DNA from 2 places in the Salinibacillus aidingensis genome. Region 1 is predicted to be linked to the other one. Evidence: a T-box and tRNA genes for the amino acid it is inferred to sense, from the RefSeq annotation. Region 1 holds a T-box; the other holds one or more tRNA genes.
The links. A T-box is a leader RNA that pairs with one kind of tRNA and senses whether it is charged. The one in region 1 lies ahead of trpS (tryptophan--tRNA ligase), so its partner is inferred to be a tRNA-Trp.
Positions count from the first base shown of each region.

Region 1 (3,388 bases):
GCTGGAGGAGTATCGCTGATTATTTATTTGAATATCATTCCAGTCGGATTAGGATTTATCGATTACCTTATATTTATAAAGGACAAGCCCGAAAGTTATTTGCTTCTCGTTGGCATTCTGATTATAACGTTCAGTTGTTTTTTTTATCCATCCGACTGAGGTAAAGATTGGCTCATATAGAATAAAAATGCCAAACATGGCCATAATGAACAATAGAAAGGATGAAATAGTAAAGCGAGGGTCTTGGATGATGTATTTACATGATGTGTGGGTAAACTGGTTTGAAGGGGAAGAAAACGGCTATAATGTATGTCATTTTCACGAATGGAGAAAAGAAGACGGAATTGAGCTTTTAGACCAGGTTCCATTAGTTTATGTAACAGAAACATTATACGATTACATTGAAAACGACCTGCAGGATCTTCCAAAAGAATTACTGGATTCTGTTTATCAACGGGCCTATCTGCGTAAAAATCAGGAACGTATCCCGCTTGAATATGCCTTTGTTGCCACTGATGGAAAATCCATTGTTACGATCGATACGATGGGTTATTCACTGCCAATACGCAAAAGCCGCCTTATTCCAAGGCAGGAACGATTAGTATACGATATGATTGAAAAATTAGAACCAGTATCCTATTCCTTTTCACCCGAACAATACGTCAAAGAATATCATACGCTTTCTCTTCCACCACATGAAATGATTGGATTAACAAGGAAGGAAAGACAATTAAAACAATTACTTATGATGATGCTGGACCAAATGAGACAGACCTCCCATGTATCCGAGTTACGCTATTGGCTAACAGAATGGGCTCCGGGAAATTATGAAAGCATTCAGCAAATGGATTTTGGAGAAGCATGGCAGGAGCTGTATGAGGGATTAAAGCAAGGATGGACGAAAACACACGAAGAAATCTGCCGAAAGATGACAAAGGGACAGCCTTTTTTTGAAAAGCTTTGGGAGCTTGAAACAGGAACAATGAATTCATCGTCAAATCAAGCCTATTATTGACAGATTGCCAAAATAAATAGATGGACCGGCTTACGTAAGCCGGTCATTTTTTAGTTTAAATACATTTACTTTTTATGAAATCGGCCTAAGCCCATCGCTTTCTTAGCTTTTTTCAGCATTTTCCCTGCTTTGAATTCAGCTTTATCAGCGCCAAGATCCAGAACCTCATCCAGCTTGTCTGATTCAATAAGCTCATAGTAACGTTCCTGTAATGGGTTCAAGGCATAAATTACTACCTCTGCCAGATCCTGTTTGAATTCCCCATAGCCTTTTCCTGTGTACTTTTCCACGATTTCATCAATGGATTGACCAGTGAAACTGGAATAAATCATAAGCAGATTGGAGATACCCGGCCGGTTTTCCTTATCATATTCAATCGTACCTATAGAATCAGTAACAGCACTCTTAATCTTCTTCTCAATTTTCTTTGCATCATCCAGTAAAAAGATGGTAGCCTTTTGATTTTCATCGGATTTACTCATTTTCTTCGTTGGATTCTGCAGAGACATTACTCTTGCGCCAACCTTTGGAATATGGGCTTCAGGAATCGTAAAAATATCATTATATTTACGATTAAACCGTTCAGCTAAATCCCGGGTTAATTCAATATGCTGTTTCTGGTCATCACCAACTGGAACGAGGTGGGTACTATATAATAAAATATCCGCAGCCATCAATGGAGGATACGTTAACAACCCGGCAGTGACAGCCTCTTTCCCTTCTGACTTATCCTTAAATTGTGTCATTCTCTCCAGTTCCCCTGTATAGGCCACGCATTGCAGCATCCAGCCAAGTTCAGCGTGAGCAGAAACCTCTGATTGAATAAATAATGTTGATTTTTCAGGATCAATCCCGGCAGCAAGATAAAGTGCGGCCAAAGAACGAATATTTTCTCTTAATTTCAGCCGATCCTGAGGTACCGTGATGGCGTGTTCATCCACGATACAAAAATAACAATCATATTCTTCCTGAAGGTCAACAAAATTCCGAAGAGCTCCAAGATAGTTCCCGATGGTAAGGGATCCACTTGGTTGAATCCCTGAAAAAATGGTTTGCATTCTTTATCACCTCAATAGTTTGTTCATTCTCAAAATTTTTCATTAAAAAAAGCGATTCAGCACATCCCAAAAATAAGGGACGGATGAACCGCGGTACCACCCTTGTTATCTTAACATGTTAAGATCGCTTCATTCGGTAATCAGCTCCAAAGTCCAATTCCAATTCGCCTTGATGCTTGTTCACACCACCCACAAGCTCTCTGAAAATCAGCGGGCTATTGTACTGCGCCTTCTTCACAGCTAATGATATTTAGTTGTTTCTTATTATATAAAGTCTGGAGGAGGAATGCAAGGTGGAAGGTAGGATGATGAGTAATTGCATTAGTCAAAACGTTACCAATAAGCAATAAGTATGTCGTCCGTACATCGGCATGGAATACAACGTTTACATATAATAGATAAAAAGCAACAAAATCATTAAAATGAGTAAACTGAGAGCCTGGAAGGAAAGGGCCTTTAAAAATCGAATACTAATCTTTTCAGATGGAAGGGGTCGTTCCTTCCATTCCTCCATATAATCCTTCTTTGACATTTCAGCCCAGAACCTCCGAAATCCGAACGTTATCCCGTCGAAAAAACGTTCCCTTGTTACGTAGAGAATAAGAGAGAGCATGATATAGGGAAAACTGACATAAAACAGACTGTTAATCAAATATTTCAGGGAATGACCTGGTGCAGCATTGTAAAAAAAGACAAAAAGAGTAATAAGGATATTGATGAATAGGAAGAACCATTTATTTTTTATTATGTACATAATCGAACACCTTTTTTTATTTTAAAAACTGCTTATTATTATACCATGCTCTGATCCTGAATAAACAATAAAAGTATATCGGCCTGAATTTACAAAATATTTCGCCTTTACCAACAAATGAATAAATATTGTATAAAAATAAAAATCTCGTCCATTTAAAAAACATTCCTAAATTTTTATTCATTTGACAAAATTTTCAGTAATCTAGGGGGTGGGTTTGCTGTGACGATAATGGGTAAATAGTCCTATTTTTTGTTATGCAAAAGTAATAATATCAACAAATTTTTAAATTTATATAAAAAAGTTGATGCAAAATGTTTAGAAAACTTGTATAATTCTAAGCGTAGATCATTCATCTACAAAAAATTTAGAAAATTAAATCTTAAGGGGAGGTCATTTAAACCATGAAAAAGTCAAAATGGTCACTGCTCTTAGTACTTGGTCTGGTACTAAGTCTATTCCTGGCTGCATGTTCTGGTGGAGATGATGGTGGAGACACTTCAGACGACGCAGCAGATGACAGTCAGGATTCATCAGAAGAAGGTTCTTCAGAAGAAGTAG
Region 1 is NZ_AP043759.1:906,258-909,645, forward strand. Features, by position in the region: gene ACZ5OK_RS05075 (hypothetical protein) at 1-159, shown strand, start outside; gene ACZ5OK_RS05080 (YjbA family protein) at 248-1,015, shown strand; gene trpS (tryptophan--tRNA ligase) at 1,081-2,073, opposite strand; T-box leader at 2,146-2,320, opposite strand; gene ACZ5OK_RS05090 (DUF3899 domain-containing protein) at 2,459-2,827, opposite strand; gene ACZ5OK_RS05095 (peptide ABC transporter substrate-binding protein) at 3,232-3,388, shown strand, end outside.

Region 2 (3,388 bases), 370 kb from region 1:
TCGCATCCTGGGGCTGTAGTCGGTCCCAAGGGTTGGGCTGTTCGCCCATTAAAGCGGTACGCGAGCTGGGTTCAGAACGTCGTGAGACAGTTCGGTCCCTATCCGTCGTGGGCGTTGGAAATTTGAGAGGAGCTGTCCTTAGTACGAGAGGACCGGGATGGACACACCGCTGGTGTACCAGTTGTTCCGCCAGGAGCACGGCTGGGTAGCTACGTGTGGAAGGGATAAGTGCTGAAAGCATCTAAGCATGAAGCCCCCCTCAAGATGAGATTTCCCATCATTTTAAATGAGTAAGATTCCTCAGAGACGATGAGGTAGATAGGTCCGAGGTGGAAGCGTGGTGACACGTGCAGCTGACGGATACTAATCAATCGAGGACTTAACTTATACGAAAAGCGCAGGCGACTGTTCAGGTCATGCGGGATAAGACGAAGACATAGAGTGGCATGGTTTTGCCCACGGAATGGCTTTGGCTTATATCCGCCTTGACCTAGGAGCCGGAGCTAGACAACATGAAAAGCGCAGGCGGATCTATAGACCAATGTCTACTCACATGATTGACTTTCTTATCTAGTTTTGAGGGTGTTTTTAAAATTACCCCTTGATTTTTTGTGAAAACAAGATATAATATTTGTTGTCACTGAAAATGATAATTTGTCTGGTGACGAGGGCGGAGAGGTCACACCTGTTCCCATTCCGAACACAGTAGTTAAGCTCTCCAGCGCCGATGGTAGTTGGGGTTCTTCCCCTGCGAGAGTAGGACGTCGCCAGGCGGTATAAAAATACCACTCTAGCTCAGTTTGAATGGTATGAAAGTAAAAGTTGATAACATTCCACCGTAGCTCAGAGGTAGAGCAATCGGCTGTTAACCGATCGGTCGCAGGTTCGAATCCTGCCGGTGGAGCCATTGGAGAGCTGTCCGAGTGGTCGAAGGAGCACGATTGGAAATCGTGTAGGCCGCTACCGCGGTCTCGAGGGTTCGAATCCCTCGCTCTCCGCCATTATACATATGTGGCCCGTTGGTCAAGTGGTTAAGACATCGCCCTTTCACGGCGGTATCACGGGTTCGAATCCCGTACGGGTCACCATTATATTGGAGGATTAGCTCAGCTGGGAGAGCACCTGCCTTACAAGCAGGGGGTCGGTGGTTCGAGCCCGCCATCCTCCACCATGAAAATTAAATTAGAAATCGCAAAGGCTAAAACAGCTTTTGTAACATCGCGGGGTGGAGCAGTCTGGTAGCTCGTCGGGCTCATAACCCGAAGGTCGCAAGTTCAAATCTTGCCCCCGCAACCAATGGTCCGGTAGTTCAGCTGGTTAGAATGCCTGCCTGTCACGCAGGAGGTCGCGGGTTCGAGTCCCGTCCGGACCGCCATTAAATACATAGGATATTTGTTTAGGAACTTATATCATAATGAAATTACATAGTGGCTCGGTAGCTCAGTCGGTAGAGCAACGGACTGAAAATCCGTGTGTCGGCGGTTCGATTCCGTCCCGAGCCACCATTTTCAAGTTATATTTTTGACTTGAAACCAGTAAGATATAGTAGTAATATTCTAGCTGGGACTCTAATTAATTTAATTGGAGGGGTAGCGAAGTCTGGCTAAACGCGGCGGACTGTAAATCCGCTCCCTTTGGGTTCACAGGTTCGAATCCTGTCCCCTCCACCATTTATTTAATAGTAACGTAGGGGTATAGTTTAATGGTAAAACGAAGGTCTCCAAAACCTTTGATGTGGGTTCGATTCCTACTACCCCTGCCATTTTCATTTTAAAGGAAAATATATGGCGGTTGTGGCGAAGTGGTTAACGCACCGGATTGTGGCTCCGGCATTCGTGGGTTCGATTCCCACCAATCGCCCTTTTGGTATACATTGGGCCATAGCCAAGCGGTAAGGCAACGGGTTTTGATCTCGTGATGCGCTGGTTCGAATCCAGCTGGCCCAGCCATTCATGCGGAAGTAGTTCAGTGGTAGAACACCACCTTGCCAAGGTGGGGGTCGCGGGTTCGAATCCCGTCTTCCGCTCCATTAAAAGTTGGCGGCATAGCCAAGTGGTAAGGCAGAGGTCTGCAAAACCTTTATCACCGGTTCGAATCCGGTTGCCGCCTCCAGAATACATGCCGGTGTGGCGGAATTGGCAGACGCGCACGACTCAAAATCGTGTTCCTTCTGGAGTGTCGGTTCGACCCCGACCACCGGTATCTTCTAGTATTTCTTAAACACGTTAAGTTATTTTATAAACCCTATAAACGTTGATATTTCAGCGTTTATAGGGTTTTCTATTTTTATCGAATACGATTGGAAACGATAGGTTTGAATTTTAAATTACACAATTTTGCACATTAGATGTTGTTTTTTACACATAATTTTTCACATTATGTATTAAGTTTAAAAAATTATTGATCTTCTAAGTAGTCTTCATTTAACCAATCCCGGGAACTTTGATTACAACAACAAAAATGCAGGTCAACATGTTTACCAAGAGAAAAACTTTAATGATCTTGAACTAGAAAATCATTTCTCCATATTTTACTTACGAATTAAGCTTATGTTCTTCCATAATCGCACCAGATTGTGAAAGAGCATTTTCTATTGTACAGTATATTTGTACTGCGCAGCAGTTGTTCTTCCTTTATAACCAACCGTTTGCTTTAATAAGAAATTAAATTGGATTAAAAAAAGATAAATGGTGCTTTAAACTCTAATTACTAAATAATCATCCTCCTCATAAATTCATTCTCGATTATTAAGCCAGGTAAAAACTGATGAAAAAAAGAAACTACCCCCATGATTCCAGCAATTTGATCTGGGGAATAGATGCTAGCTAAGTAATTTTTGTCTATCCATACTGAACACGGCATCTCCTCCCGAGAAACATTTACAGCTCGATTTAACATAGCTGATTTTAGAATTGTATATTCATCGGAACTTATATATGGCTTTAGGTGAGACCAAGTAACATGTAAAAATTTCGGATAGTTTGCTAGTGCTCGATAATCACTTGCTACATCGAAAGAATTGTGAGTTTTGGCGACATCAGATAAAAGTGTTCTAAGGGAAATCGGAGCCTGTGGAATATGAACTAGATCAATATGGGGCATTTGACTGTATATACCTGGCTGGATGTGTCCTTTAATCTGTTTTTGTGTAGTAATGGGACGGTCTGCTAAACTTTCTATCAACAAACTCGCAATCAATAGCAATTTCGGGTTTACATATTGAAAAGTAGAGATAATATTATGAATATGATTAAGCGTTTGATGATGATGATCTTTACTAAAATCATACTGAGGTACTGTTGTTAGGGCTGGAAATCGTAATTTATTCGCAGCAGTCTCCATGTTGATGGTCAACATGTTAGGTCTAACCTGTTGCCAAGCCATTGTT
Region 2 is NZ_AP043759.1:532,574-535,961, forward strand. Features, by position in the region: rRNA gene ACZ5OK_RS02940 (23S ribosomal RNA) at 1-387, shown strand, start outside; rRNA gene rrf (5S ribosomal RNA) at 658-773, shown strand; tRNA gene ACZ5OK_RS02950 (tRNA-Asn) at 833-907, shown strand; tRNA gene ACZ5OK_RS02955 (tRNA-Ser) at 910-1,001, shown strand; tRNA gene ACZ5OK_RS02960 (tRNA-Glu) at 1,014-1,088, shown strand; tRNA gene ACZ5OK_RS02965 (tRNA-Val) at 1,096-1,171, shown strand; tRNA gene ACZ5OK_RS02970 (tRNA-Met) at 1,220-1,296, shown strand; tRNA gene ACZ5OK_RS02975 (tRNA-Asp) at 1,299-1,375, shown strand; tRNA gene ACZ5OK_RS02980 (tRNA-Phe) at 1,430-1,505, shown strand; tRNA gene ACZ5OK_RS02985 (tRNA-Tyr) at 1,584-1,670, shown strand; tRNA gene ACZ5OK_RS02990 (tRNA-Trp) at 1,689-1,762, shown strand; tRNA gene ACZ5OK_RS02995 (tRNA-His) at 1,788-1,860, shown strand; tRNA gene ACZ5OK_RS03000 (tRNA-Gln) at 1,875-1,949, shown strand; tRNA gene ACZ5OK_RS03005 (tRNA-Gly) at 1,955-2,029, shown strand; tRNA gene ACZ5OK_RS03010 (tRNA-Cys) at 2,039-2,112, shown strand; tRNA gene ACZ5OK_RS03015 (tRNA-Leu) at 2,121-2,202, shown strand; gene ACZ5OK_RS03020 (halocarboxylic acid dehydrogenase DehI family protein) at 2,710-3,388, opposite strand, start outside.
Region 2: it encodes a tRNA-Trp, which carries the amino acid that the T-box ahead of trpS (tryptophan--tRNA ligase) is inferred to sense. The anticodon was not compared.